Regions from separate parts of the Cytobacillus sp. BC1816 genome, predicted to be linked through region 1. Evidence: predicted binding sites of a transcription regulator. Region 1 holds the regulator's gene; the other holds the start of a gene.
The links. The regulator LexA, encoded in region 1, represses DNA repair genes until DNA is damaged. The targets are predictions, from matches to a motif close to CGAACATATGTTCG.
Positions count from the first base shown of each region.

Region 1 (15,709 bases):
CTGTCTTAAATTTCTCAAAAGGGTAAATAGAGCTGCCTTCATAGGCAGCTTTAAATGAAATAAACGATTAAAAATCCTAATGCTGCTAAGGCGGCAGCTCCAAAAGTTCCCGTAAAAATTACCTTACTGTTTAACTTTTTAAATTCAGTATAATTAACTCCTAAACCTAAGCCTGCCATGGCCATAGATAATAAAAAGATACTTAGTGCGATTAGCATTTGGGTCATTCTATCAGAAAGTATGCCAGCCGTATTAATCAGGCACATAAACAGAAAGCCAAAGATAAACCATGGGACCGGCAAATCTCTGAATCTGGTATTCTGTTTGTTTAAGCTGTGCTTATTAAATATTAATCCGAGTATAATCGCTGCAGGAATTAATAATGCTACACGTCCCAGCTTCACCAGAATGGCAGTATCACTGCTTACATCACCTCCTGGAGCAGAAGCTGCAATGACATGAGCAAGCTCATGCAAAGTTGCCCCTGTTAATACTCCATAATCGTAAGGGCTCAGGTCCAGTACGGGAAACAAAAAAGTATAAATGATTGTCACAATAGTACCCATAATGGCAATAAAAGCTACGGAGATAGCAGTAAACTCATTTTTAGCCCGGATTAGCGGGGCAACAGCAACTATGGCAGCAGCCCCGCATATTGCAGTTCCAACTGCAATCAGTGCTGATAAATGGCGGTCGATTGAGAGAAGTTTTCCGATATACATCATAAGGATAAGAGTGAAACCGATTACAATTATATCGACAATAATAAGAGAAAAGCCAGCGGCAAAGATTTGTTCAACATTGAGTCTTAATCCCATCAGAATAATTCCCGCGCGGAGAAGAGTCTTGCTGCTGAATGTGATTCCGGTAGATGCATCGGCTGGCACATCCATTATTCCTTTCCAGCTCATGCCAAGAAGTATGGAAACAATCATGATTCCCATTACTGAAAAAACAGGCAATTTCGCTATTGAACCAGCTAATACAGCAAGTATTAAAGTTAGCAGAACTCCTTTTAACCAGCCCTTTTGCAGCTTTAAGGTTTTAATTTTTTTTCTTGTGTGAAGGGGAACTGTTTTTGCTTTATGCAGTTTTGTTGCTCCAGCATTACTCAATCTTCTGCCTCCTTTTTTGTAAAATTGGTCCAGTGGTCAGGAGACCCAACCAATACAATTTCATTTAAGCATTTTTATAAAGGGTAATCAAGAAAAATATAAAAATTAAACAAAAAAATTTAGAAAGTATTGATTTTTTAGAAAATTATAAATAGAATATGGGTAGTGGTTGGGTGACTGTACCATAACTTATTTAATCTACTTTAAGAAAAGTCATTCCAAAATAAAAGATTTTAATAGATCAGCAGGATAGTGAATAAAAAGGAGGGATTTTAATGGGAAAATCAATTTAGTCTAATCAATTAACAATATTAACAGCTAATTTATGTAGAATTGGCGGGGGTAAATCTGAGGAATCCTTGCAGTTTTTCAATCATGTATTTGTAAGGGCTTACAATATAGTGCGGGAGGCGAATTTTATGAGGGTATATCTGTCTATCTTATCAATCCTATTGTTAATATTTGTGAGCGGCTGCTCCAGCAATGTTAATGGCAAAGAGCCGGATGCAGAATATGTATTGAGACTGGGCCATCTTCAAACGGAAACTCATCCTTACCACAAAGGGGCATTGAGGTTTAAAGAGCTGGTGGAAGAAAAATCTAACGGGCGGATAAGAATTGATATATTTCCAAGCAGCCAATTAGGAAATGGAAGAGACCAGATAGAAGGCGCGCAAATTGGCTCCATCCATTTTCATATTGGTTCAGTAGCACCAGTAACCAATTTCGCCCCTAAATTTAATTTGCTTAACCTTCCATATTTATTTGAAAGCCGGGAGCATGCTTTTCGGGTCCTTGATGGGGAGATAGGTAAAGAGATCGCTTCTGATTTAGAGAACAGGGGCCTTATCAACCTCGGCTATATGGAGAATGGCTGGAGGCATATGACAAATAATAAGAAACCCATTAAGACAAGTGCCGATGCAGCGAAATTAAAATTGAGAGTCCAGGAGTCACCTCCATACATCTCATTCATCAAAGCACTTGGCTCAACTCCTGTTCCTGTTCCATTCGGTGAACTATATACTGCTTTGGAACAAAAAGTGGTCGACGGCCAGGAAAATCCGCTTGCTCAAATCTATTTAAATAAATTCCAAGAGGTGCAGAGCTATTTGACATTAACTGCCCATAACTATGATGCTGCTGTTTTTCTTATGAGTAAAACAACATACGACACATTGCCTGAAGAACTGCAAAAGGCAGTATCTGAAGCCTCTGAAGAAGCAGTTGATTATGAACGCAAAGTAGCCTTGGAGGATGAGAAAAAACTGCTGGAGGACCTTAAAAATACGGAGATAGAAATTGAAGAGAATCCAGATTTGGATTCATTTAGGGAAGCAGTAAAGCCGGTTTATGAGGAATTTGAAGAAACGATAGGAAAAGAGCTGTTTGATAAGATAGAAAACTTAAAATAAATAACGGGGGTGCAGAAAAATGAGTGAATTTTTCGGGAAATTGAGTGACAAAGCGGATAAGATATCGAGAAATATTGTTATCTTGTTTTTTGTCATTGCATTTATCTCCACAGTGTATCAGGTATTTTCAAGATACGTCCTGCAAAGTGCGATTGCAAAAAGTATACTCCCTTTTGTAGACTTCAGTATTTTCAATTTAACCTGGATTGAAGAACTTATCAGGTATATGTTTGTATGGATCGTGTTTTTAGGAATCGGAATCGTATATAAAAGCAAAGGGCATGCCCAAGTAGAAATTCTCCATCATTATTTATCAGAAAAATGGAAAAGTAAAGTAATGCTGCTGGTTGAATGTATTAACAGTGCACTTTTTCTGTTTCTCATTATTTATGGATCAAGAATATTGAAGTTCTCCGTTCAGCAGATTTCTCCTTCGCTTGGATTGAATATGACTTTTATTTACGGAGCAGTCCTAGTCTGCTCAATTGTCTGTTTTGTTCACTCATCGGTCAATATTTTGGAGCTGCACACTGCAAAAAGGGATGAAAGAGTGGTCGTTCAAGTAGAACCCCAAAATACAAATATGGGTTAGCTGAAAGGGAGGGAAATTGATGACGGTAGCAGTAATCGTGTTGGCTGTACTGTTTTTATTAATGATTCTGGGTGTGCCAATAGCAATATCTTTAATTATAGCTTCCATTTCAGGATTTATATCAAGCATATATTATATTCCTCTTGAAGTGGTTCCACAGCGTTTGATTACATCAGTTGATTCCTTTCCACTGCTGGCAATTCCATTCTTTATGCTTACAGGGGAATTTATGATGTCAGGGAGCATGGGCAAAAGAATAGCAGCATTTGCTTTTGCTGCTGTGGGCTGGGTAAGGGCAGGTCTTGCCCAGGTTTCTACCTTAACAAGTATGTTTTTTGCCGGGATATCAGGATCAGGAGCAGCAGATACAGCAGCTGTAGGTAAAATGATGATCCCGATGATGGAGTCCAAGGGATATGATAAAGGATTTGCAGCTGCCACTGTTGCAAGTGCGGGTACAATAGCTGTAGTTATTCCTCCATCCATCCCCATGATTGTATACGGTGTAACTGCTGGAGTTTCCATAGGGGACCTGTTTACAGCAGGCATCATACCCGGGATATTAATAGGCTTGTCTTTAATGATGTTAAATTACTGGTTAACCAGGAAAAACAATTATTCTGAGGAAAAAAGGACATTTGAATTCACAACATTCCGGAAAACTTTATATGAAGGGATATTGGCTTTGCTCTTGCCGTTAATTATTATTTTTGGCATCAGGGGCGGGATCTTTACTCCTACTGAAGCCGGTGCAGTCGCAGCTGCATATGCTTTCATCATTAATAAGTTTGTTTATAAAGATATGGATTGGAAGGATATACCTGAAGCGTTTATAAACGCCGGAAAAATGTCTGCAATGGTTGTCTTTATTATAGCCGGGGCAAATTTATTCGGCTGGTTATTAACGGCTGAACAAATTCCTCAGCAGCTTGCACAGCTTGTAATGAACGCAACTGAAAATAAATACCTAATACTATTTATGTTTAATATTATCTTCTTTATTGCAGGGTGCTTCCTTAACGCATCAGCAGCCATTACGATCCTAACGCCATTGCTTCTCCCAATAGCACTGGGAGCAGGCATTGACCCGGTCTTCTTCGGATTAATCATGGTTGTTAACTTATCAGTTGGTTTAATTACTCCTCCTGTTGGATTGGATTTATTCATAGTGAAGGGAATTGCTGATGTTTCCTACGATAAATTAATCAAGGCTATAATTCCTTTTATTGCAGTAATGGTTTTTGATTTATTTATTATTACTTATTTCCCTGCGATATCAATGTTTTTAACAACCCTATAATATTAAAAAAGCATCGGCTAGCCGATGCTTTTGCTTGTTCCCAGCCTCTTAACCGGAAGCTTCCAATTATATGTGTAAGATAAAACCCGCAAAGCGGTAATAATAATAAACAAAGTGTATAGTTCAAACGATGCTGAGGCAATTCCGAGTCCGACAGCGAAACCGCAGAGGATAGCCCAGACCGCATAGATTTCAGACCGTAATACAAGCGGTTTTCTTCTTGCAAGAAGGTCACGGATGATGCCCCCGCCGCTTCCTGTCAATACAGCAGCCACGATAACGGCGCTTAAAGGGTGGTTCATTTCCGTTGCGTACAATGCTCCTTGGATGGCAAAGGCGGATAAGCCGATTGCGTCAGTGAAATTGCCCCATTTTTGCCAGTGTTTAAGAAGGTTGTTAGGGAACAGCATTACCGCTGTGATGGATAAAAGGGCAATCTGAAAAAATAAACCCTGTTCCCAGAGGGCAGAGACAGGAACACCGATTAGCAGGTTTCGAATCGCCCCGCCGCCAAAAGCGGTAACAATCCCAAGGATGTATACACCTAAAATATCATATTCTTCTTCCATCGCCACAATTGCGCCGCTGACAGCGAAAGCAACAGTGCCGATCATACTTAAAACTTCCCATGTCATATGCTATTTCTCCTCTTGATGCAAAACTATATATCTATTTAAGTTTAAGTTAATTAAAAACGTAAATTCTTTCCAAACAATATGATTTTAACACGGAAAAAAAGAAATACAACCATTTTTTTTATCATTTCAAATGGACGGTGCAAAAGCCTGGGATTAGCGGTAAAAATTAGTATTTAAAAATGTTTTTTGTTATGATGTTATCAATTAAAATAAGCATATGAAAGAGGGATGCTGGTTGGAACATAAGCCAGATTATGAAAAAGTCATTCTTGTCGGCTGTCATACTGATGAAGATGACCAGCGATTTGAATATTCAATGGAAGAATTGGAATCGCTGACTGAAACCGCAAACGGAAAAGTATTATCTTCGATTACTCAAAAAAGGGAACGGGTTCATCCGTCTACATATATAGGAAAAGGGAAAGTGGAGGAACTGGCTGCGCTTCAGGAAGAAATGGAAGCAGATATTATCATTTTTAACGATGAGCTTTCACCTAGTCAGGTCCGCAACCTATCTGCAGATTTGGATGCCAGGATTATTGACCGCACACAGCTGATTTTAGATATTTTTGCGCAGAGGGCGCGCTCTAAAGAAGGGAAACTCCAGGTCGAATTGGCTCAGCTGCAGTATCTGCTGCCGCGCCTGTCAGGCCAGGGTGTCCAGCTTTCAAGGCTTGGAGGGGGAATCGGCACAAGGGGACCAGGTGAGACCAAGCTTGAATCAGACCGCCGGCATATCCGCCGCCGCATTGATGATATTAAAACCCAGCTTTCCGTCATTGTTCAGCACCGTGACAGATATCGTGAACGAAGGAAGAAAAACAAAGCATTTCAAATTGCACTTGTCGGCTACACAAATGCAGGGAAATCCACGATTTTTAACAGGCTGTCTGAGGCGGATTCCTATGAAGAGAACCAGTTATTTGCCACACTTGATCCGATGACCCGGAAGCTGATTTTGCCAAGCGGATTTATTACACTTGTGACAGATACGGTCGGATTTATTCAGGATTTGCCGACTACACTTATTGCAGCCTTCCGTTCCACTCTGGAAGAAGTAAAGGAAGCAGATCTTCTTCTTCATGTTGTAGATATGTCTAATCCGGATTATTACCAGCATGAGCAGACAGTCAACAAACTGATAGAAGATTTGGAAAATGATAAAATACCACAGCTGACGGTATATAATAAAAGAGATTTAAAGCATCCTGATTTTGTACCGACCGCCAGAACAGAAACGATTCAGATCAGTTCCTTTGAAGAAGATGACCGCAATGAGCTGAAACGGAAAATCGAGCAGATGATCCTGGGTATGATGAAGCATTACCATGTGGAGGTGCCTTCGACAGAAGGCAAATTACTGTCACAGCTCAAGAATGAAACCATCCTGAGGGAATTGTCCTTCAATGAAGACAAAGAACTTTACGTATGCAAGGGCTATTTCCTCGAGGACCATCAGATTTCAGGGCCATTAAAGAAATATAACGTATAGTTAGGAGAACATCATGTTTCAACAGTTATCACAGGGGGAAAGGCTCCAGCCAATTGTAAAAGAAGTGGAGCAGCAGATTTCAGCAGTTTTATCGAAAATAGATGAGGGGATTGATGAGAATCAATTCCGTGTTTTAAAGAGCTTTCAAAATTTTAAGGTCAGCGATTCGCATTTCATTCCTTCAACCGGCTATGGTTATGATGATATCGGCCGGGATACGCTGGAGGGAATATATGCAGAAGTTTTCGGCGGAGAAGCAGGATTGGTCCGCCCGCAGATAATATCAGGTACGCATGCCATTTCCATTGCACTCTTTGGGGTACTGAGGCCAGGTGATGAGTTGCTGTATATCACCGGCAAGCCATATGACACACTCGAAGAAATTGTGGGAATTCGGGGAACAGGGAACGGATCGCTGAAAGAGTTCGGCATTGGATACAATAGCATCCCGCTGAAGGAAGATGGAAGCATCGATTATCCTGCCGTTGAAAAAGCAATCAGGCCGAACACGAAAATGATTGGTATCCAGCGTTCAAAAGGATATGCGACAAGACCTTCATTTACAATTGAACAAATTGAAGAAATGATCCAGTTTGTAAAAGAAGTTAAACCTGATGCGATTGTTTTTGTTGACAATTGCTATGGAGAGTTTGTTGAAGACCGTGAGCCTTGCCATGTTGGAGCAGACTTGATGGCCGGGTCGCTCATCAAGAATCCTGGCGGCGGAATTGCCAAGACGGGCGGTTATATTGTCGGGAAGAAAGAATGGGTGGAAGCCTGCTCATATCGAATGACTTCACCGGGAATTGGCGCAGAAGCGGGTGCGTCCCTTTACAGCCTTCAGGAAATGTATCAGGGCTTTTTCCTGGCTCCCCATGTTGTCGGTCAGGCGCTGAAAGGGGCTGTTTTTACAGCAGCGCTGCTTGAGAGGCTTGGAATGAACTCCAACCCAAAGTGGGACAGTAATAGAACCGATTTAATTCAATCTGTTCAATTTGATGATAAAGAAAAAATGGTGGCGTTTTGCCAGGCAATTCAATTTGCATCTCCTGTTAATTCCCATGTAACTGCCTATCCTGCTTATATGCCCGGATATGAAGACGATGTAATCATGGCAGCGGGGACTTTTATTCAGGGTGCCAGCATTGAACTTACGGCTGATGGTCCTATCAGGCCGCCATATGTTGCTTATGTTCAGGGCGGGCTGACTTATTCACATGTGAAAATGGCTGTATGCATCGCGCTGAACCAATTGCTGGAAAAAGGTTTAGTCCAAATAAATTAGGTAAATATTAAGAAGGACAGCTACATAGTTAGTTGTCCTTTTCTGTTGCTTTACTGAGAATTATATGAAAATATGAAAGGCAAAAATTTTTTGAAAAAATCATGTTATAAAAGCTAACATATTGTTGACAGATTATCTGACATTACATATAATAAACTCAAGAAGTAATTGAAAAGGGGGAGAAATAGTTGACTGGAAGCGAAATTCGACGTTCCATGCCGCTTTTCCCGATTGGTACTGTTATGCAGCTGACTGACCTGACCGCCAGGCAGATTCGCTATTACGAAGAGCACCAATTAATTTCTCCAGCTAGAACTGACGGAAATAGAAGGCTTTTTTCCTTAAACGACATCGATGTCCTTTTGGAAATCAAAGATTTGATTGATCAAGGCGTGAACATGGCTGGGATCAAGCAGCTATTTTTCGTAAAAGAACAGCAAGCGATAACTGAAAACTTGGATAAGCAGGCAGAAAAAGCGAGACGGGATCTATCAGATGAAGAAATCCGGAAACTTCTTCGCAAGGAAATAGTGCAGGCCGGCCGGTTTAATCGCTCATCATTGCGGCAGGGCAACATGCACCGCTTTTTCCATTAATAACGCCGTTTTTAAGCTCGTTGATTTTGTCTTGGATTTCTGAGCGCACATTAACAGAGCAAAAAATAAATCACTCATGTAAATTTAAGGGAGGAACTACCAGTGGCAAAGTTTACTAAAGAAGATATTAAGCGTATTGCAGAAGAGGAAAATGTAAAATTCGTCCGTTTACAGTTTACGGATATTCTTGGAACAATCAAGAACGTGGAAATTCCGATCAGCCAGCTTGAAAAAGCGCTTGATAACAAAATGATGTTTGACGGATCTTCAATCGAAGGTTTCGTGCGTATTGAAGAATCAGACATGAATCTATATCCAGACCTTGATACATGGGTGGTATTCCCTTGGACAGCAGAAAAAGGAAAGGTTGCACGTCTGATCTGTGATATTTACAATCCGGATGGAACTCCATTCCTTGGCGATCCGCGCAGCAACTTAAAACGTATTTTAGCAGAGATGGAAGAGTTGGGATACTCTGATTTCAACTTAGGGCCTGAGCCGGAATTCTTCCTATTCAAGCTTGACCAGGCGGGAGAGCCGACTCTTGAACTGAACGACAATGGCGGATACTTCGACCTTGCGCCAACTGATCTTGGTGAAAACTGCCGCCGCGATATCGTGCTTGAGCTTGAAGAAATGGGCTTTGAAATTGAAGCTTCCCACCATGAGGTTGCACCTGGACAGCACGAAATCGACTTCAAATATGCGGATGCATTAACAGCTTGCGACCAGATTCAGACATTCAAGCTTGTTGTTAAAACAATTGCCCGCAAGCATGGCCTGCACGCGACATTCATGCCTAAACCGCTGTTCGGTGTTAACGGTTCAGGTATGCACTGCAATGTTTCATTATTTAAGGATGGCAAAAATGCATTCTTCAACGAAACAGGCGATCTTCAATTAAGTGAAGATGCTCGCCACTTTATCGCAGGCATCATCAATCATGCAACAGCATTTACTGCAGTAACAAACCCAATCGTTAACTCTTATAAGCGCTTGGTTCCTGGTTATGAAGCACCTTGTTATGTTGCATGGTCTGCTCAAAACCGTTCACCGCTTATCCGTATCCCGGCTTCACGCGGTGTAAGCACACGTGTTGAAGTTCGCAGTGTTGACCCTGCTGCAAACCCATACCTTGCGATGGCTGTACTTCTAAAAGCTGGTCTTGACGGAATCAAGAACAAATTGACTCCTCCGGCACCAGTAGACCGCAACATTTATGTAATGAACAAGCAGGAACGTGAAGAAGAAGGCATCAAGGATCTTCCGGCTACATTGGCTGCTGCCCTTGATGAGCTTAAGAAGGATGAAGTCATTGTATCCGCTCTAGGCGAACATATCTTCGAACACTTCATTGAAGCGAAAGAAATTGAGTGGGATATGTTCCGTACGCAAGTGCATCCATGGGAGCGCGAGCAGTACTTGAGCATGTACTAAGAGGCAATAAACCCTTGATACCATTGGTATTAAGGGTTTTTCTTTTTGGGGAAAAGGGGAGGCTATTTATTAGGGTTTTTTATTCTACCCTATTCTGCCCCTTCTTTAAGAATTTCCTCACTTAGTTTTTCAATACTTGCATTCGAGTACCTTCAATTTTTTTTTACTTGAAACGGAGTGTAAGACCATATCTGCTCTGATTTGCCCGTTACTGAAAATAATGATTATTAGTTACAAGCCATATTCAGTACTTAAGCATGTACTATAAATTAAACCTCTTGACACCATTTTTGTTTAGGGGTTTTTGTTATGGCTAAAAGTATTCCAAGGCTGGCAGCCGTAACTTTCTCTGTTCCAGTTGGTCAATTATCCATAAACGAAAAGTGAGTTAATTAAGGTATTTAAAGAGCTCAAGAGCTAAGGAAGTGGAGGGATGAAAACAAATCATTTACTTAAAATAAACGCCAGTAAAGTACCCCATATGAAAATCACTAAATAGCATAACCTCTTTAATAAACCGGCTGGCATAGGGATGAAATTTGTTAAGAGGATGAGTATAAGAATGACTAGTAATAAGACTATGCAGTATTGAGTCCAGCGTCTTCCTTTTTCTAAAGATTTTGCAAATATATAAAGACCGGGCAAGACAGTAATCATGCCAAGTTGATATAAATTTATATCAGCTGGCATAAAGCCGGACACAATATTACCTAAAGCTAGGATAAGAATAAAAATTGTAGCTAACCCGTTTAATCTTGTCTTCTCAAGGTTTTGTGAAAGATACAAAAAAACAAATTAAAAGGTTAATCCGTTACTAATAAACAATACATTCATCCAAAAATGGTAAGGAGAACAAATCTCATGAGGTGCAATTGAATAGGTGTATTGCCCGCAAGAAGTAACGCCAAGGTCGCTCATTGCATGATTGAAAAAACTGTACGGAACTGTAGCAGTCAATATGAAGGATGGTTCATTTAAAATACAAACAAGTAGCAAACCAACTTAAAATACCGAGCTTCTTTGAAATGTTCAGACGACTCACCCTTTACAAAAGTGTTATATGTAAATTGTATATCCAAAAATGTTAAGAGGGATAGTCTTGGAGATTATATTTGAATAGGGCTAGAGGTTGATGCAGGTACTTCTAAAAAATACAAGCTGAATCAGTTTATTAGGAGGTAAAGGGGGCGGATAAGAATAAAAGATAATTAATTTGAAATATTAAGCATTAGACGCGAGGCAAGGAATGTAAAAGGCGGGTGAATCATGACATTCCAAGAAGGATTAAATCAACTTGATAAGACTAATAAGATCATTACCAATGCAAATAAATTGATTGCCGATGTTAATTTAAACACTTTCTTATTTACTTTAAGCTGGTGGGCAGCCTTAGCGATGTTACTTGTTCCTTGGATTTTGTGGGCATTTTTTCGGAAAAAAGAGAGTTCTGCCCGTTTGTTATTTGCGGCTTTTATAACGATGATAATCTCTACAACCATCGATGGATTAGGTGTTGATTTTGGTAAATGGGCCTATCCGGTAAAGGTCATTCCAATACCAACGATCAGCTACTCATTTCGATATGGAATTGTTCCAGTAGCTATAATGTTTTTAATTCAATTCAAACCAAATATTAATCCAATAGTGAAGGCTGTATTGTTCGGTGGGTTTGGTGCTTTTGTGGGAATGCCTATCATGTCAATTCTGCACTTATATAAAAAAATCGACTGGGCCTATACTTATTCCTTTTTTATCTTAGTTTTACTATACTTAATTGCCCATTGGTTTAGCAGAAGGAGCAGTTTTGAAAAAATAGTAAAAGAGTAAAAAATCCGGGATTTTTACCGGAAACCTTTTGTATTATTGTTTCGTACGGAGGTACATCCCTGGGAGCACGGACAAAATATGTGCACTTACTAAGAAAATCCGAAATCCGAAAACCCCTGTTTGCTGGGAGCAGGGGGTTTTTATATAAATCAAATACAAAAACCCCGTTTCTAAGTGAACGAGGTTTTACTAATTTGTATTTCTCTGCATCTCTCTATTCTTTATGCCTGATCTTTAGGAAATCGAGACATGTCAGCAGTGCGTCTCCTCCAAATCCTGCAATTACCGCAAGGAGCACTACCTTTAAGGCAGAGTCAGGATCTGAAGATACGACCAAAAAAACAGCCGCTAAAGCCCCCATGATAACTTCTTCTAAGACCCCCAGATAGATGAATTTTTTTGTCCTTCTGGGTTTGACCATTTTGCCTTCTTTCCGAATATGTCCAACGACACCGACCAGCCCACCAATCAACAAAGCGAAGGTAATGTTCAAAAACATTTTTTCTTCACACTCCTAAAGTCGAGATTTTGGACAAGCGACCTTAGGTTGATTCTCGGTGTATTACCATTATATAGAAAGTGGCTATAAATTAATATGCATAAAAATACCGAATTTTCTGAATAATAAAATAGTCATACATGACTGTAACTTAGGACCACAAGAAAAGGTATCAGTTACTTTCGTATGATTTCGCTAATAGCATCAGGTAATAGGAACTGATAACCTTCTTAAAATTGGAAAAAATAAAAAGCAGGCAGTGGCTGCTTGCTTTTTATCATTCTATTAATGCATATGGCGGTATACACCTATAACTTTGCCGAGGATAGAAACATTTCGAAGGATGATAGGTTCCATTGTAGAGTTTTCCGGCTGAAGCCGGATATAGTCTTTTTCTTTAAAGAATCTTTTGACAGTTGCTTCATCTTCCTCTGTCATGGCAACCACGATATCTCCATTATTGGCAGTGCTCTGCTGTTTGACGATGACATAGTCGCCATCAAGGATTCCGGCTTCAATCATACTTTCTCCCATGATTTCAAGCATGAATACATGCTCATCAGCTGGTGCCATTCTTTCTGGAAGAGGGAAGTATTCTTCAACATTTTCAATGGCCGTTATCGGCTGCCCTGCAGTTACTTTACCGACGATCGGAACATTGACAGCACTGATTTTAGGGATGTGCGAAGACTCGTCCAGATCTAAAATTTCAATTGCGCGCGGTTTGGTAGGGTCCCTGCGGATCAGCCCTTTGCTTTCAAGACGGGCGAGATGGCCGTGAACTGTTGAGCTTGAAGCCAGGCCGACTGCTTCCCCGATTTCCCTTACAGAAGGAGGATAGCCTCTCAATTTAACTTCTTCTTTAATAAACTCTAATATATCTTGCTGCCTTTTTGATAATTTCACCATCTTTACGCACCTCGTATGTTTTTGTTGTCTCAATTATAGCATCAATTACCATATGATACAAACATAAGTTCGAATTTTTATTGACACAAAACAAATGTTCGGTCTATAATAAAAATAACAAATACGAACATACATTCTTTTAGAGGTGGTATATCATGCTGAAAAAATTGTGGAAATCATATTCTTATGCTATTATTCTCTTCGTTTTAAGCCTGGCAGCATCGTTTATTATGCTCGTGCAAATAGAAACACCTGATACGGAAAAGTTTGTGAAAGTCACTGTTGCAGAAGGTGACTCTTTATGGGAAATTGCTGAGAGTTTTTCGGCAGAACATTCGCTGTCTACAGATCAATTTATTAATTGGGTCGAACAAAATAATGAGATAGCGGCAGGAAGGATTTTTCCGGGCGATGAAATTGTTATTCCAGTAAAAGCATTGGATGACGAGCCTTATAAAGAGCTTGCCAGTTCAGACCTTTACGAATAAGGAGAAGCTATGAAAGCAATTATTTACTGCAGGGTTAGTACAACAAAGGAAACTCAGGAAACGTCCCTTTCAAGGCAGGAAGAAGAGCTGGTAAATCTGGCGAAAAAGCATGATTTTGAAGTAGTCAAGGTGATACGCGAGCAGGCCAGCGGATATGACCTTGAAAGGGACGGTATATTGGAGCTTTTAGACTTAATTAAAGAAAAGGATATCAAGGTTGTCCTCATTCAGGATGAAACCAGGCTGGGGCGGGGCAATGCAAAGATTGCGATACTCCATTGCATCCTAAAGGAAGAAGTCCAGCTGTACAGCATTTCGAATAACGGCCAGCTCGAGCTTTCGGAATCAGATTCGATGGTGCTGAACATTGTTGGGATGGTAGAAGAATATCAGAGAAAGCTTCATAACATCAAAATTAAACGCGGCATGCAGCGGGCTGTTGATAAAGGATACCGCCCCGAGAAGAACTTAAGCAATCAGGGAGCAAATGGCGGCAGGGAAAGAATAGAGGTGCCGATAGAGGAAATTGTCCGGCTAAGGAAAAACGAGTTAACATTTGCAGAGATTGCTGCAACTCTCAGGGGCTTTGGGTACAATATCTCTAAAGCAACAGTCCATAGAAGGTATAAAGAGCATATGGAATCACTTGCTGAATAGAGCACTTTTCTTGTCAAAAGTGTTCTTTTTTAGTATGATGGCAGTTGAGTTTCAGTATTGTTCCATATCTGAAGCTATTGTATAATAAAAACTTCTATCAGAATATCCAAAGGTAAACTTTTGATATAAAGGAGCTTTAATATATGCTGCCAAAACAAAAACTTGCCCGAATTAATGAACTGGCAAAGAAGGCAAAGGAATCAGGTTTAACAGAAGCAGAAGCAAAAGAACAGACTTCTCTCCGCAAAGAGTATTTGGAGACTTTCCGCTCTGGCATGCTGAACACGCTTAAAGGTGTTACAATCGTTGATCCGAAAGGAAATGACGTAACTCCGAAAAAACTGAAAGAATTCCAAAATAAAAACCGCCTTCACTAATATTATAATTGAAAGGGATACACAATGCTGTATTCCTTCTTTTAATAGAAAGCGGAGATGACTCCTATTACCGGCTATCTCCGCTTTTTTTACATACGCCGGGTCTTTTTGTGTCAATATAGTAACAAACCGGCTTTTTTGTCCTTTTCCTGACCCTATTGGTTGTGAAAAAAAGGGACACCCGATAATATTAAAAGAGTAAAGAATTACTACTCGAAAGGATGTATTGAATGTTTAATCACACAGATGAACTATCCATCAGTTCCATTCGTACTTTATCAATCGACGCCATTGAAAAGGCGAATTCCGGCCATCCGGGGATGCCGATGGGTGCAGCGCCAATGGCTTATACACTTTGGACACGCTTCATGAACCACAACCCGAATAATCCTGAATGGTTCAACCGTGACCGTTTCGTCCTTTCTGCTGGACATGGCTCCATGCTTTTATACAGCCTTCTTCATCTCTCTGGCTATGATGTTTCCATGAATGATATTAAAGAGTTCAGACAGTGGGGAAGCAAGACGCCTGGCCACCCTGAATATGGCCATACTCCAGGTGTTGACGCAACAACAGGCCCATTAGGACAAGGCATTGCCATGGCTGTTGGTATGGCAATGGCTGAACGCCACCTGGCTGCAACATACAACAAGGACAACTTCAATGTTGTTGACCACTATACATACAGCATCTGCGGTGATGGAGACCTTATGGAAGGCGTTTCTGCTGAAGCCGCTTCCCTTGCTGGCCATTTAAAGCTTGGAAGACTGGTTGTTCTATATGATTCAAATGATATCTCGCTTGATGGTGACCTTGATAAGTCTTTCTCTGAAAGTGTTGAACAGCGCTTTAAGTCATACGGCTGGCAGTATATCCGCGTAGAAGACGGAAATGATCTTCACGAAATCGCAAAAGCAATTGAAGAAGCGAAGCAGGATGAAAACCGGCCAACAATGATTGAAGTTAAAACAGTCATTGGCTACGGTTCTCCAAACAAATCAGGCAAATCTGATGTTCACGGCGCTCCGCTAGGTGCCGACGAATTGAAATTAACGAAAGAAGCCTATAAGTGGACTTTCGAA
Region 1 covers NZ_CP195611.1:1,964,670-1,980,378, forward strand. Annotated here, with positions in the region: gene ACR42H_RS10265 (YeiH family protein) at 51-1,115, opposite strand; gene ACR42H_RS10270 (DctP family TRAP transporter solute-binding subunit) at 1,535-2,530, shown strand; gene ACR42H_RS10275 (TRAP transporter small permease) at 2,550-3,122, shown strand; gene ACR42H_RS10280 (TRAP transporter large permease) at 3,142-4,422, shown strand; gene ACR42H_RS10285 (trimeric intracellular cation channel family protein) at 4,440-5,057, opposite strand; gene hflX (GTPase HflX) at 5,278-6,552, shown strand; gene ACR42H_RS10295 (aminotransferase class I/II-fold pyridoxal phosphate-dependent enzyme) at 6,566-7,837, shown strand; gene ACR42H_RS10300 (MerR family transcriptional regulator) at 8,026-8,433, shown strand; gene glnA (type I glutamate--ammonia ligase) at 8,536-9,870, shown strand; partial or broken gene ACR42H_RS10310 (DUF998 domain-containing protein) at 10,315-10,903, opposite strand; gene ACR42H_RS10315 (CBO0543 family protein) at 11,137-11,697, shown strand; gene ACR42H_RS10320 (DUF4257 domain-containing protein) at 11,912-12,196, opposite strand; gene lexA (transcriptional repressor LexA) at 12,482-13,105, opposite strand; gene yneA (cell division suppressor protein YneA) at 13,261-13,593, shown strand; gene ACR42H_RS10335 (YneB family resolvase-like protein) at 13,603-14,250, shown strand; gene ACR42H_RS10340 (DUF896 domain-containing protein) at 14,394-14,627, shown strand; gene tkt (transketolase) at 14,858-15,709, shown strand, end outside.

Region 2 (15,709 bases), 2.6 Mb from region 1:
TTTTAAGATCGGCAAGCCGGTCGATAACAGGTTCAGGTGCTGCTACCCAGCCTATTCGAAGTCCGGGACTCAATGTTTTCGACAAGCTTCCCATATAAAGGACCTGGCCGTTTTTGTCCATTGCTTTTAATGGTGGAGGGGGCATTTCATCAAGCCAAAGCTCACGGTAAATATCGTCTTCCACAATTGGCAGCTGTTCTATTCTGCAAACATCAAGCAGTTCCCTCCTTCTTTTTTCTGTCATTAAAATTCCAGTAGGATTATGATAGGAAGGAATCGTGTATAAAATGGATTTCCCTTTTTCATATTTCTTCAAAGAGATGCTTTTCGTAATAATTCCCTCCTTATCCATTGGCAGGCCTTTTAAATTCATGCCTGATGAACGGAAGAGCTGTAATGAATATAAGTAAGAGGGCTTTTCCAGAAATACGGGTGCCCCTCTTTGCACAAGGCCCAGTGAAACAAGCTGAAGGGCTTGCAGACCTCCAGAAACAATAAGTATGGAGGAAGGAGAAGCGTATATTCCGGATGCTGCCAAATACTCACTGACTGCCTGTCTTAATGGCAAATATCCCTTTGGTTCCTCATAACCGAGTTCACTCAATTCATCAGCAGCTTCCTTTAAAACTTTCTGCATCGTTTGCACAGGGAAAATTTCAGGGGAAAGCTCTCCTTTGCTGAGCTGTATAAAAGCGGGATCCATTTCTAAGTCATTAATTTCCTGAACGATTTTTTCGCTTGCTCTGTGTATCCCTGTATCGATATATTCACTCCAGTTGGCAGACTGCCTGGAAGCGAGAAGTGTCCATGTATTATTAATAACCTTAGTGCCAACCCCTGTTTTCCCTTCTATTAGTCCATCTGCAGCCAGTTCTTCCAGAGCAGTGATAATTGTGCTTCGGTTTACTCCAAACTCCTCAGCCAGTTTCCGCTGGCTTGGAATTTTACTTCCGATTGGCCATTCACCTTTGGAAATCTTCTCTTTAATAGTCTCAATAATTTGCTGATATTTTGGCAATTGTGTTGTATCCATCCGCATAACCGCCTTCATGAAAATTGGCTGGCAAAATTCTTTCCTAATTGGTTGAGGACATTGTATCAGTTATTAACTATCATGAAAAGCAGCACAGATAATGGCTGGAAATGTTGATAAGGGGGATGAAGTTGGCTCATAAAAAACTAATGATAATCGGGGCGCATAGTTCTATCATCATTCTATGGGCATCCGCATTCCCGGGAATTCGGGCTGGGCTTGAATCGTACTCCCCGGAGCACCTTGCCCTTTTTAGACTTTTAGTTGGTTCCGCTGCACTTGGTGTCTTAGCGCTGCTGACAAAGATGCGCCTTCCGGATATGAGAGATCTTCCTGCTATTTTTATACTTGGATTCCTTGGTTTTACGGTTTATCACACAGCACTCAACATTGGGGAAAAAACAGTAAGCGCCGGGCCGGCAAGCTTGATTGTATCAATGACGCCGATCTTTTCGGCTGCTTTGGCTGCTCTATTTTTAAGGGAAAGGTTTGGAAGGGTAAGGTGGACTGGTTCCGCAGTCAGTTTTGCGGGTGCCGCACTTATTTCGCTTGGTGCAGGAGGCGGGTTTGAACTCCAAACCGGTGTTTTATTCGTCCTGCTTGCTTCCGTTTCAGAAAGCATCTATTTCGTGTTTCAGACTAAATATTTTAATAAATACGGATTTTTGTCATTTACATCCTATACGGTATGGGCAGGGACTAGTTTTATGCTGATTTATCTTCCAGGGCTTGGTAATGAGATCCTTCATGCGTCGGCCGAATCCACTTTTAGTGTCATCTATTTGGGGATTTTTCCAACGGTAGTTCCATATATTGCCCTCGCTTTTCTTGCGTCCATAGGAGGGACTTCTGAAGCGACAAGCTCTCTTTATCTGACACCAGCAATAGCGTTTGTCATTGCTTGGATTTGGCTGGGAGAGGTGCCGACTATATTATCCATTGCGGGTGGTATGATCGCTCTAGCAGGTGTGATGATTATTCACCGTAAAGATAGCTCCGTTAAAGTAACAGAAATTTTTGAAAATGAATCAAGTGAAAATATTTGAAATAATGATTGACATCCTTTTCTTTAAGGTGGTAAAGTAGTAAGCATATTAAACAACCGAATAATAAAAATCTTCTTATCAAGAGAGGTTGAGGGACTGGCCCTATGACACCTCGGCAGCGGACAGCATGTACCGTGCCAAATCCAGCAAGCATTGCTTGAAAGATAAGGAGAGGACCATTGATAAATGCTGCCCTCTTCTTTCTTTAGAAGAGGGTTTTTGTTTTTATCCGAAAAAAATGCATCAAGATTCTATTCATAAACATATGAATAATTCTTATCGAGAGAAGCAGAGGGAACTGGCCCAATGAAGCTTCGGCAGCAGGCAGACTGCACTGTGCCAAATCCAGCAGGCGATAGCCTGAAAGATAAGGAGGGGACTTCAAAAAACCTCTTCTGATGGAAGGGGTAAATTTCAGGATATAATTCTTAGTTTTCATATAGGGATAATTATATATAACATTTAGAAAAGGAGAGAGGCTGCATGATAGAGTTTCAGAATTTAAAGAAAGTCTATGAAAGCGGAGGCCAGCAGGTAGCTGCCTTAAATGGAATAGACTTAAAGATTAACAAGGGTGAGATTTTCGGAGTCATCGGCTTCAGCGGTGCGGGAAAGAGCTCTTTGATACGCTGTGTCAATTGGCTGGAGAAGCCGACTTCAGGAAAGGTCATTGTCAGCGGACATGATCTGACGGCTTTATCTGTAAGAGAAATTCGCGAAGTGAAAAGAAACATCGGGATGGTCTTTCAGCATTTTAACCTTTTAAACTCAAAAACAGTGTATGCCAATGTGGCGATGCCGCTCACACTGGCTAAGGTCCCAAAAGATGAAATCAAAAAGCGTGTCCATGAACTATTAGAATTCGTGGGGCTTGCAGACAAGGCGAACAGCTATCCTGATCAGCTGTCAGGCGGGAAAAGCAGCGGATCGGAATTGCCAGGGCGCTGGCGACCCAGCCTTCCATTCTATTATGTGATGAAGCAACTTCAGCGCTGGATCCGCAGACAACCAGCTCAATCCTGCAGCTGCTGAAAAAAATAAATAAAGAATACAACATTACTATACTGATCATTACCCATGAAATGTCTGTAATCAGAGAGATCTGTGATCGTGTCGCTGTAATAGAGGCAGGAAAAATTATCGAAGAAGGAACCGTCTTCAATGTCTTTTCCTCACCAAAAACACCAACAGCGAAGAACTTTGTCAGCACTGTCATGAATGATCAAATCCCTGACTCTATTAAAGAAGTGATTGAAAAACAGCAAGGGCTTCAAAAGGTATTTAGAATCAACTTTGTTGGAAATTCTGCCGGGCAGCCGCTCCTCTCGCAGGTTGCCAAAAAGTTTAATATCGACTTCAACGTCCTGTTTGGAAATATTACTGAACTTCAGGGAACGCCGTTTGGTAACCTGATTGTCGAATTCCAAGGTCCGGACAGTGAAATCAGACGTGCTATTCAGTACATCAGCCAGGAAAAAGTTTCAATAAAGGAAGTGACAACACGTGCTAGTTAACCAGGAAAAAATCATCGAAGCCTTAATCGAAACGATTCAAATGGTGGCATTCTCATTGCTGTTTTCAGCTGTTATCGGACTGCCGCTTGGCATATTGCTTGTCGTGACAAGGAAAGGGCATCTGCTGGAAAACCTTGTTGTTTTTAACATCATAAACAGCATTATTAATATTTTCAGATCGGTTCCCTTCATTATTTTAATGGTAGCCATTATCCCCATTACCAGGCTTATTGTTGGAACATCGATTGGTACGGCTGCAGCCGTAGTGCCGCTTGTCTTTTATGCCGGGCCATATATTGCAAGATTTATAGAAAACTCATTGCTTGAGGTAGACCCGGGAGTCATAGAAGCCGCAGAAGCAATGGGAGCAACACCGGGCCAGATAATATTAAAGTTCCTGATTCCAGAAGCACTTAGTTCGCTGGTATTAGGCTTTACAATTGCGACAATCGGATTGGTCGGAGCATCGGCTATGGCCGGGGCAGTCGGAGGCGGCGGGCTTGGTGACCTCGCCATTACCTACGGCTACCAGCGATTCGATACAACAGTCATGCTGATTACTGTTGCGATCTTAGTTGTCATGGTCCAAGGCCTGCAGTCATTCGGAAATATCTTATCCAAAAAAATAAGAAGAAGATAAATTAGGAGGAAACACATCATGAAAAAACTATTCTTAACATTCATTATTTTAGCATTGGCTGTGTTCACTGCAGCATGCTCAAGCACAACTGGCGGAGAAGAAACAAAAAAGATTAAATTAGGTGTCAGCGGATCAGATACACGCATCTGGGACTTTATTGCAGAAAAGGCTGAAAAGGAAGGCATTGAAATTGAGGTTGTCACATTCTCTGACTATGTGCAGCCGAACGTTGCCCTTGCAGAAGGCGATCTTGATGTGAACGCATTCCAAACAGTCGCTTATTTTGACACTTTTATTAAAGAGCATAATATGGATCTTTCACCGATTGCGACAACTGTTTTAGCACCAATGGGTCTTTATTCTGAAAAAGTAAAATCTGTAGAAGACATTCCGGAAGGCGGCAAAATTGCCATTCCAAATGATGCTTCAAATGGCGGAAGAGCCCTTCTTTTACTGGAGGAAGCCGGCCTGATCAAATTATCCGAGGACTATGACGGAAACCTGGACTTGAATAAAATCGTTGAAAATCCGAAGAACCTTGAATTTGTAGAAATGGTATCAGCGCAGACCCCGCGTGCACTTCCGGATGTCTCTGCTTCAGTAATCAATAACGGAATTGCCGTAGATGCAGGCTTTAACCCAACTAAGGATTCAGTTTTTATGGAAAGCGAAACCGCTACTCCGTATGTAAATATTATCGCTGTCAGAACAGAAGACAAGGACAACAAAACGCTTAAGAGAATTGCTGAACTTTACCAGGAAGATGATGTAGCTGATTTCATCACGAAAGAATATGACGGAAGCATGATCCCGACTTTTATTCCTTTAAGTGATATTGGCTGGTAAAAATTATTTGTAAAGGAGGAACAATGATGGCGGCACCTGTAAAAGCACTATCTGAACTGAAAGAAGCAATCAAGAAAAATGTTGAGGATAATAAAGAACTTTATCTTTCCGCAAGCCACCAGATCCATGCGAACCCGGAAATAGGAAATGAGGAGTTTTTTGCCTCTGGCTTGCTTTCAGGCATCCTTGAGAAGGAAGGTTTTGAAGTTGAGCGGGCAGTGGCCGGGCATGAAACAGCTTTCCTTGCCCGGAAAAAATCCGATAAACCGGGGCCGTCTATTGCATTCCTTGCAGAATATGATGCCCTTCCCGGGCTGGGGCATGGATGCGGTCACAATATCATTGGCACGACAAGTGTGGCAGCAGCCATTGCATTGAGCAAGGCTATTGATGAGACCGGAGGAGAAGCAGTAGTATTTGGAACCCCGGCAGAAGAAGGCGGCCCAAATGGAAGTGCAAAAGGCAGCTTTGTGAAGCATGGCTTGCTTGAAGGCATTGATGCGGCCCTAATGGTTCATCCATCAAACCATACCCGCCTGACCAGTTCATCACTGGCAGTTGATCCGCTTGACTTCGAGTTTATCGGCAAGCCTGCCCATGCGGCGGCTTCACCGGAGGAAGGAATCAATGCCCTTGATGCAGTTATTCAGCTGTTTAACGGAATTAATGCCCTTCGTCAGCAATTAAAGGATGATGTGCGAATCCATGGCATTATTACTCATGGCGGGGATGCTCCAAATATTATCCCTGAGTATGCAAAAGCCAGATTCTTCATCCGTGCTTCAAGCAGAACCAGTCTTAATGAGGTAACACGGAAGGTTAAAGCTGTCGCCGAAGGCGCCGCATTGGCAACAGGAGCAAAGCTCAATGTCATTGCTTTTCAAAATGAAGTTGATAACCTGCTGTTAAACAAGACATATGACCAAGTGTTTAAAGAAGTGATTGAAGACCTGGGAGAAACGGTCGTGGAAGGGGACAGAGATGGAATCGGCTCGACGGATGCAGGCAACATCAGCCAGGTGGTGCCAACCATTCATCCTTATATTAAAATTGGTGCTGATGATCTTGTTGCCCATACCGTTCCGTTTCGTGAGGCTGCAGCATCTGTAAAAGGAGACGAAGCACTGATAACCGGGGCAAAAGGGCTCGCACTCACTGCCTTCCAGCTGGTAACGGAACCGGAGCTGCTTAAATCCGTTAAACAGGAATATCTAGAGCGGAAGGCTGCTGAATAAGAACAAAAGCTATCCTTTTGCGGGATAGCTTTTCCTTATTTTAGTGAGTCATTTCCTCAAATTGGAGTGCTGTTCGGCCCCAAAATGCTGAATCTTCTCCTCCAATTAATTGCCTCAATTTCATAATGCTTTTCCAAAAGTTCGCGATTTCCTACTGTTCCTTCATCCGTTCCTGTGCCATTCGAATAAGCTCCTTCACCATACTTCCGCCAATCTTCCCGCCAACTGTTCCTGCCTGTTTGGATGTAAGACGGCCGTTATAGCCCGGCTTCAGTGGCACACCGGCCTCCTCGGCAATTTCATATTTCACGCCATCGGGGTTTTCACTGTCAACATGGTATCCCTGGTTTGCCATTACCTGATTTTTCAGCTGGTCTAATGCCGCTCTTGAATCCGGCACAAGCGGGCGTCTTTTTCTTCTTGCCATGATGCATTCCTCCATAATAAGTACTTTTTCTTATTATGTGAAAGAACAGAGGGAATAACCCTGAAAAAACTTGTACATCTGCTTATGAAAAGCTATTCTAATGATAGAAACCTTAAATTTTTGTGAATAAACAAAAGAAGGTGTTTTGGTTGGCATTAAAGTACTTGTCAGCTCTGCTGCTGCCTGGCCTGCTGGTATTGCTCTTTACGAGAGTAAGCTATAATCGTGTGATTGGGCTTGTATTGACGGTGGGACTGATTGCGGCTTCTGTCTATAAAGGGTATACAAATTCTTTTGCCTTGATTGTTATAGACGCACTTTCATTGACTGTCGGGTTTTGGTACGCTCAAAAACTGAAGCCCAAAACAAAGCCAAGTGCGGAATAATTTTTGCGGAACCTGTCGAATAAACGCATCGACAGGTTTTTTGTTTAATGTAATTTTAGCTGCATTAATGCCTGCGTAAAATCAGCTATTAATCAATATCAATCAAACGATTGATTTAATTTCAGGGGGTTAATCAAACGATTGATTAACCTTGCTTCGACATCTCCCTCAAAAATTCGGCATATTTCCCAAGCAATATTTTCTCGGCAAATTAAAAAAACGAATATCCGTTCGCATATTGTTGGTTTGTTTTAGGCTCTTTGTGGTAGAATGATGATATGAGTTTTGAGTAAAAAACTGACAAATCAGCCATGCATCCCGGATCTTAAATTCTTTCAATGCTGGTTTGTGATTAATATATAGATAAAAGTAATTTGAACGGGAGGCTTATAGGTGAAGGATCAATTTGAATTAGTTTCAAAATATTCCCCTCAGGGCGATCAGCCTGGGGCAATCAAAAAAATTGTGGAGGGAATTAATGCCGGCAAGAAGCACCAGACGCTTTTGGGTGCAACAGGAACGGGAAAAACCTTCACGGTTTCAAATGTTATACAAGAGGTTAACAAGCCGACGCTTGTCATTGCCCATAATAAGACACTTGCTGGGCAGTTATACAGTGAATTTAAGGACTTTTTTCCAAACAATGCTGTTGAGTATTTTGTCAGCTATTATGACTACTATCAGCCGGAGGCGTATGTGCCTTCTACAGATACCTTTATTGAAAAAGATGCAAGCATCAATGATGAAATTGATAAGCTCCGCCACTCGGCGACTTCTTCATTATTTGAGCGCAAAGATGTCATTATTATTGCCAGTGTGTCTTGTATATATGGTTTGGGTTCTCCTGAAGAATACAGTGAAATGGTGCTATCCCTCAGAACCGGCATGGAGATTGAGAGGAACCAGCTTCTTCACAGGCTCGTTGACATTCAGTATGAGCGCAATGATATCGACTTCCAGCGCGGTACCTTCCGTGTACGCGGGGATGTAGTAGAGATTTTCCCGGCATCACGGGATGAGCATTGTATCCGTGTAGAGTTTTTCGGGGATGAGATAGACCGGATCCGTGAAGTAGATGCCCTCACCGGAGAAATTATGGGTGAACGTGAGCATGTTGCGATCTTCCCGGCATCCCACTTCGTAACGCGTGAAGAAAAAATGCGGATCGCCATCCAGAACATTGAAAAAGAACTGGAAGTGCGCCTTGCTGAATTAAGAGAAAACGATAAGCTTCTTGAAGCCCAGCGCCTCGAGCAGCGGACCCGCTATGACCTTGAGATGATGAGGGAGATGGGGTTTTGTTCCGGCATTGAAAACTACTCCCGCCACCTTACATTAAGGCCGCCTGGTTCAACACCGTATACCCTTCTGGATTACTTTCCGGAAGACTTTCTAATTGTGATTGATGAGTCGCACGTAACTCTGCCGCAAATCCGCGGTATGTTCAATGGTGACCAGGCAAGAAAATCCGTGCTTGTGGACCATGGCTTCCGTTTGCCTTCAGCCATGGATAACAGACCGCTTACGTTTACCGAGTTCGAAAAGCATGTGAAACAGGCTGTCTTTGTTTCGGCAACACCTGGTCCTTATGAGCTTGAGCATACACCGGAAATGATTGAGCAAATTATCCGCCCAACCGGTTTGCTTGATCCTACTATTGATGTCCGTCCAATCGAAGGGCAAATTGATGACCTCATCGGCGAAATCCAGGATCGCATTCAGAAAAATGAACGTGTGCTTGTTACTACATTAACAAAGAAAATGTCTGAGGACTTGACAGATTACTTAAAAGAAATCGGCATTAAAGTGCAGTATCTGCACTCGGAGGTAAAAACGCTCGAGCGGATTGAAATTATCCGCGAGCTCCGTCTTGGCAAGTATGATGTGCTGGTTGGGATCAACCTTCTGAGAGAGGGGCTGGATATACCTGAAGTGTCTCTCGTTACCATACTTGATGCAGATAAGGAAGGTTTCCTCCGTTCAGAACGTTCACTCATCCAGACGATTGGACGTGCAGCGCGTAATTCGAATGGCCATGTCGTTATGTACGCAGACCGGATTACAGACAGCATGGAAAAAGCCATCAGTGAAACAAAGCGCCGCCGGTCCATTCAGAAAGAGTACAATGAGAAGCATGGCATCACGCCAATGACTATACAGAAGGATATACGCGATTCAATCCGTGCAACCCATGCGGCAGAAGAGCAGGAAGAATACCAGCCGTCAGCAAAGCTCGGCAAGCTGAACAAGAAAGAGCGGGAGAAGCTGATAGGCGATATGGAAAAAGAAATGAAGGAAGCGGCCAAATCCCTGAATTTCGAAAGGGCTGCCGAGCTTCGTGATTTAATATTAGAGCTGAAAGCGGAAGGATGACGTAAAAATGGCGATGGATAAACTGATTGTAAAGGGTGCCAGAGCCCATAACCTGAAAAATATAGATGTCACCATTCCGAGAGATAAGCTTGTCGTCCTGACAGGACTTTCAGGTTCAGGAAAGTCCTCACTGGCATTTGATACAATTTATGCAGAAGGGCAGCGCCGCTATGTGGAATCATTATCTGCTTATGCCCGGCAATTCCTCGGCCAGATGGATAAGCCTGACGTGGATGCGATAGAGGGGCTGTCTCCTGCCATTTCAATTGACCAAAAGACGACAAGCAGAAATCCTCGTTCCACAGTGGGAACGGTGACAGAAATTTATGATTATCTGCGATTATTATTTGCACGGGTGGGGCGTCCAACCTGTCCGATTCACAACATTGAAATCTCCTCACAGACCATTGAGCAAATGGTTGACCGGATTATGGAGTATCCAGAAAGAACAAAACTCCAGGTTATGGCTCCGCTTGTATCCGGCCGAAAAGGGACACAGGTAAAAGTGTTTGAGGATGTCAAAAAGCAGGGGTTTGTCCGTGTCCGTGTCGACGGAGAAATGATGGATCTCGGTGATGAGATTGAGCTGGAAAAAAACAAAAAGCACTCTATAGAAGTAGTAATCGACCGGATTGTCGTAAAAGAAGGGGTAGCTCCGCGGCTGGCTGATTCATTGGAAACCGCGTTGAATCTGGGCAATGGCAAGGTGCTGGTGGATGTAATTGGGGAAGAGGAACTGCTGTTCAGCGAGAACCACGCCTGCCCTCAATGCGGATTTTCAATCGGCGAACTTGAGCCAAGAATGTTCTCTTTTAATAGTCCGTTTGGTGCTTGTACGGAATGTGACGGATTGGGCTCAAAGCTGGAGGTAGATATTGATCTGGTCATACCCAATAAGGATCTTTCATTAAAGCAAAATGCCATTGCGCCATGGGAGCCGACCAGCTCTCAATATTATCCTCAGCTGCTGGAGGCGGTCTGCAATCATTATGGAATTGATATGGACATGCCGGTTAAGGAGATTCCTGAACACTTGCTTGATAAGGTTTTATACGGATCCGCCAAGGACAGCATTTATTTCCGATATGAAAACGATTTTGGCCAGGTAAGGGAGAATTATATCCATTTTGAAGGTGTCATCCGCAATGTGGAGCGCCGCTATAAAGAAACAAGCTCTGATTATATCAGGGAGCAAATGGAAAAATACATGGCCCAGCATCCATGTCCTTCCTGTAAAGGCTACCGTCTGAAGCCGGAAACGCTTGCGGTGCTTGTATCTGGAAAACATATCGGCCATGTCACAGAATATTCGATTGAGGAAGCATTCAGCTTCTTTGAAAATCTGACACTGTCTGAAAAAGAAATGAAGATTGCCAACCTCATTTTCCGTGAGATTAAGGAGAGGCTAGGCTTCCTCATTAATGTCGGGCTGGATTACCTGACATTAAGCCGGGCTGCGGGAACTTTGTCCGGCGGTGAAGCACAGCGTATCCGCCTGGCCACACAAATCGGTTCGCGCCTGACAGGTGTACTCTACATTCTGGATGAGCCTTCGATTGGTCTCCATCAGCGTGATAATGACCGTTTGATTGATACACTGAAAAATATGAGAGATATCGGCAACACCCTGATCGTGGTAGAACACGATGAAGATACGATGGTGGCAGCCGACTATTTAATCGATGTAGGACCGGGAGCGGGGGTTCATGGCGGACAAATCGTTTCAGCTGGTACCCCTCAGGAAGTCATGGATGATCCGAACTCTCTGACAGGTCAATATCTGTCCGGCAGGAAATTCATTCCGCTGCCAATCGAGCGCCGCAAGAACGACGGGCGTTTTATCGAAATTAAAGGGGCTAAAGAAAACAATCTTAAAAATGTGAACGTTAAGTTCCCGCTCGGCACTTTTATTTCCGTTACTGGCGTATCCGGTTCAGGAAAAAGTACGTTAATCAATGAAATTCTGCATAAAGGGCTTGCGCAAAAGCTTCATAGAGCCAAAGCAAAGCCGGGTGAGCATAAAGAAATTAAAGGTGTGGATCACCTCGACAAAGTCATTGATATCGATCAATCCCCAATCGGGCGGACACCTCGTTCCAACCCGGCAACATACACCGGAGTGTTTGATGATATTCGGGATGTATTTGCTTCAACTAATGAAGCAAAAGTTCGCGGCTACAAAAAGGGGCGCTTCAGCTTCAATGTAAAAGGCGGACGATGTGAAGCATGCCGCGGGGACGGGATCATCAAGATTGAAATGCACTTCCTGCCGGATGTGTATGTGCCATGTGAAGTATGTCATGGCAAACGCTACAACAGGGAAACGCTTGAAGTGAAGTATAAAGGGAAGAATATTTCGGAGATTCTCGAAATGACAGTGGAAGATGCATTGGAGTTTTTCGAAAATATTCCTAAAATCCGCCGCAAGCTGCAGACGATTTATGATGTTGGCTTGGGCTATATCACTTTGGGACAGCCTGCGACAACATTGTCCGGCGGTGAAGCGCAGCGTGTCAAACTTGCTTCCGAATTGCACCGCCGTTCAACGGGCCGCTCCCTGTACATTCTTGATGAACCGACAACAGGCCTCCATGTTGATGATATCTCAAGACTGCTCGTGGTCCTTCAGCGTCTTGTTGAAAATGGAGACACCGTACTGGTTATTGAGCATAATCTTGATGTCATCAAGGCAGCCGACTATATCGTTGACCTTGGACCTGAAGGCGGAGATAAGGGAGGTACCATCTTAGCAGCCGGTACACCGGAAAAAATTGCCGAAGTTCCGGAATCCTATACAGGCAAATACCTCAAACCGATCCTGGAAAGAGACCGCCTGAGGATGAAACAGCAAATTGAAGAAAAAGAGGGCGTGACAAACGCTTAATTAGGAAGAAGCAGTACCGTTTTGGTACTGCTTCTTTTTATATAGAAGAGATTAATTCTCCGGGATGAGGGGTATAGAACATGCGTCTGCAGCTACCTTCAATAATCTCAACCAAGAAAGGAACATACACTATGAAAAATAAAATCTGCCTTTTGGCAGGCCTTATATTGCTTGGATTCGGCATCTATCTAACCATCACATTTCTGGGAGAAGAGAAAAAGGCTGAAAGCAGTCAAACGATAGTAGCTTTTGGGGATTCGCTTACCTACGGATATGGAGATGAAACGGAAGAGGGATACATTGGCAGGCTGCAGAGCAAACTAGATCGGACATTTCCGGATAAGAATTATAAAATAACAAATCATGGAGTCTATGGCTATAAATCTTCTGATGTCCTCCAGCAAATGCTCAAACCGAAAGTGGCACAGGATATCAAAAATGCAGATATGTTTATCGTATATATTGGCACAAACGATTTGCTGAAAAGCAACGGCGGGGACCTGTATCCGCTCCATCACGAAAAACTGGTTGAAGCTAAAGACATATATGAGGATAAACTGAATGGAATCCTGGAAACACTGGAAACCGCCAACCGTGATGCACCTGTTATCCTGCTCGGACTATACAATCCCTATCCGGACGGCGACCAAATTGAAAAATATATTGATCATTGGAACAAATCCATAAGAAAAAAAGCAGCGGAAGATAAAAAGATCACCTACGTTTCTACCAATGAACTGTTCAAGGGAAAAAACAAGAAACAGTACTTCGCTGATTCCCTTCATCCGAACGGAAAGGGGTATGAGCTGATTGCTGATAAGATTATAGATAATTACTCATTTTAGTTTGTTGGCCATTTATTTTGCCTCCCCTTCTATTAATTGATAACACAATGTAATGTTCCAGCAAAATCGATGTAACCAAGCAGCGTTATACTCCTATATAAGGGAAGCTATTGCCTGGAAACAGAAGGGGAGGTCATTATGGAGGATTATTTAGAGAAGTCTCTGGAAGAATGGAAAGAAGATATTTCTGAGGTTTTGGATCAGATTAATAATGAATATGAGGATGTTAAAAAAGAGCTTAAAGTATATTCCTACAAATATGGAATTACAAAGCAGGTTATCCAGTCTACTGTGAACGAAGAGATTATTGATAATATCCGCGAAATGTATCATAAGCCTTTCGAAGAGAAGTATAACGAATTGAAAGAATACATACGTGATTTGGATGAAAAACGAAAAGTATTCCAAATGTTTGTCAATAAAATCGACGAAGTGAAAAAGAAGGAAGCGCCTCGCACTGACCTGGCAGCTGCCTATAAATAGGACTCATCCATAAAACCGTCTTTACAAGAAAGGCGGTTTTTATTATAGAAAAAGCTATGCGACTTGAGGCTATGGAACCCCTCAGCCTGCAGATGTATTTTTAGAAATATGGAGGAAAATCCCCCTTTGATTTTCTATAATGAAGAAGAGGCTGAAACTTTTAGCGCTCCATTTCCGTATGACAGATAAAGGAGCTGAAAACAATGGAAACAAGAAAGGTTCTGTCTGCCTTAAGCTATTTTAGCATTATGTTCGCAGGATTTATTTTTCCGCTCATTGTATTTTTTGCATCAGAAGACACGGAAGTGAAGCGGCATGCCAAGAGTGCATTCCTATCACATTTGATTCCGCTGGTTCCTGTTCCGTTTATTGTTTTTGCTGGTGTAACCCAGTTCATTGTAAATGGTCAGGAAATCCCGGTATTTTTTCTTGCAGCTGTCGGCATCACAATCATTCTGCTATTAATTGTACTTATCTGGAATATCATTAAAGGGGTAAAAGTCCTGATAGAAGAATAGAAATAATAGAGGAGGGCCAAAGAAATGAAAGAGGAACGCAAACGTATTTTAAAAATGGTCGAAGATGGAAAGCTTACTGTAGAGGAAGCTTTAACTCTGCTGGAGCAGCTTGAAAAAACAAATCAGACGATGGAACAGAAGCAGGAGGATTTAATTAAGGAGCTTTCTGCTGAGGTTAAGTTTGAAGAAGCTAAAAAGGGTGAGCCATACAGCTCAAAGCATCAAAGTGCCAAGGAAAAAATTATTGATTTTGTAGATTCTGCCTTTAAGAAAGTGAAGGATCTGGATCTTGATTTTAATTTTGGGAAAAGTGTTGAGATCTCTCATATATTTCAGCATGCAGACGCATACTTAAAAGATCTGGACATTGATGTTGCCAATGGGACAGTTAAGGTGATTCCATGGGAGCAAAGTGATGTCCGCGTTGAATGCAAAGCTAAAGTCTATCGTGTGGATAATCAGGATGAAGCACGCAGAAATTTCCTGAAGGATGTTATTTTTGCCATTGAAGGGCAGAGGCTTAGATTTTCCAGTCAGCAAAAGTGGATGAAGCTTGAAGCGGTCATCTATATTCCCAGATCTGAATATGAAAATGTGAAAATCCGCATGTTTAATGGCCCGATTGAAAGTCAAAACTTAACAGTGGAAAACTTTAAAGCGAAAACGGCCAATGGAAAGATTATGGTTAGTGATTTAAACAGTAAAAATGTTGAGGCTGAAACAGCTAACGGGCAGATTACCATTCAAAAAAGCCGAATCGATCATGTAGAAGCCGAAACGTTAAATGGTGCTATTCTAGCTGAAGGAGACTTCAAAAAAGCCGAACTCCAATCTTTTAATGGCAATGTAACATGCAGGGCAGAAAATGAACGCTGCGAATGGATCGAAGCAAAGGCAGCAACGGGCAGCATCGACCTGTTTGTACCGGATTTCGCTGCTGTCAGCGGAGAGCTTCGCACCAATCTGGGCAGTTTCCACCCTGATATTGAGGGTATTGAAGTAATAGAAGAAAAGAGCGAAGTGATTCAGAAAATGCTGCGCTTCAAGTCTGTAAAAGAAAGCGGCAGCGGACTTAAGCTGAGGGCTGACTCAAAAACAGGTACGATCACGATCAAACGGTCAACAGCCTGGTAAAGCCTAAGAAATAGGCTTTTGATAGATAGTATAAAATTTTGAACATTACTGTCTAGCTCCACAAGGAACGCTTCGACAGCTTTATCATCGCACGGCTAAAAGCGCTAGCTTTAGGAGGAGCGCCTACCCCCTAGAGGTGAGGCCCCTGGGATGGGGGTCATGCAGACGTTGCCACAGGAAGTGGCCGTTCTTAGTCTGCGTTCCTTCGAGGGCAAGGGGCTTCCGCTTTTCTTGATAGGAGGGATTCATTGTGAATAAATTGGTTCGCTCCCGCAGCAACCGAAAATTAGCGGGGGTATTGGGCGGCTTATCAAAATCGATCGGTATAGATTCTGCCATACTCAG
Region 2 covers NZ_CP195611.1:4,699,614-4,715,322, reverse strand. Annotated here, with positions in the region: gene ACR42H_RS23960 (PLP-dependent aminotransferase family protein) at 1-1,051, opposite strand, end outside; gene ACR42H_RS23955 (DMT family transporter) at 1,165-2,079, shown strand; SAM riboswitch class I at 2,152-2,250, shown strand; SAM riboswitch class I at 2,353-2,453, shown strand; partial or broken gene ACR42H_RS23950 (methionine ABC transporter ATP-binding protein) at 2,563-3,593, shown strand; gene ACR42H_RS23945 (methionine ABC transporter permease) at 3,583-4,233, shown strand; gene ACR42H_RS23940 (MetQ/NlpA family ABC transporter substrate-binding protein) at 4,252-5,079, shown strand; gene ACR42H_RS23935 (M20 family metallopeptidase) at 5,106-6,314, shown strand; gene ACR42H_RS23930 (alpha/beta-type small acid-soluble spore protein) at 6,466-6,741, opposite strand; gene ACR42H_RS23925 (DUF2198 family protein) at 6,891-7,127, shown strand; gene uvrB (excinuclease ABC subunit UvrB) at 7,521-9,500, shown strand; gene uvrA (excinuclease ABC subunit UvrA) at 9,508-12,384, shown strand; gene ACR42H_RS23910 (DUF459 domain-containing protein) at 12,465-13,229, shown strand; gene ACR42H_RS23905 (hypothetical protein) at 13,368-13,712, shown strand; gene ACR42H_RS23900 (DUF4870 domain-containing protein) at 13,916-14,230, shown strand; gene ACR42H_RS23895 (DUF4097 family beta strand repeat-containing protein) at 14,255-15,364, shown strand; gene ACR42H_RS23890 (PspC domain-containing protein) at 15,615-15,709, shown strand, end outside.
Region 2: a site for LexA is predicted at 7,348-7,361, ahead of uvrB (excinuclease ABC subunit UvrB). Genes of this name have one in related genera too.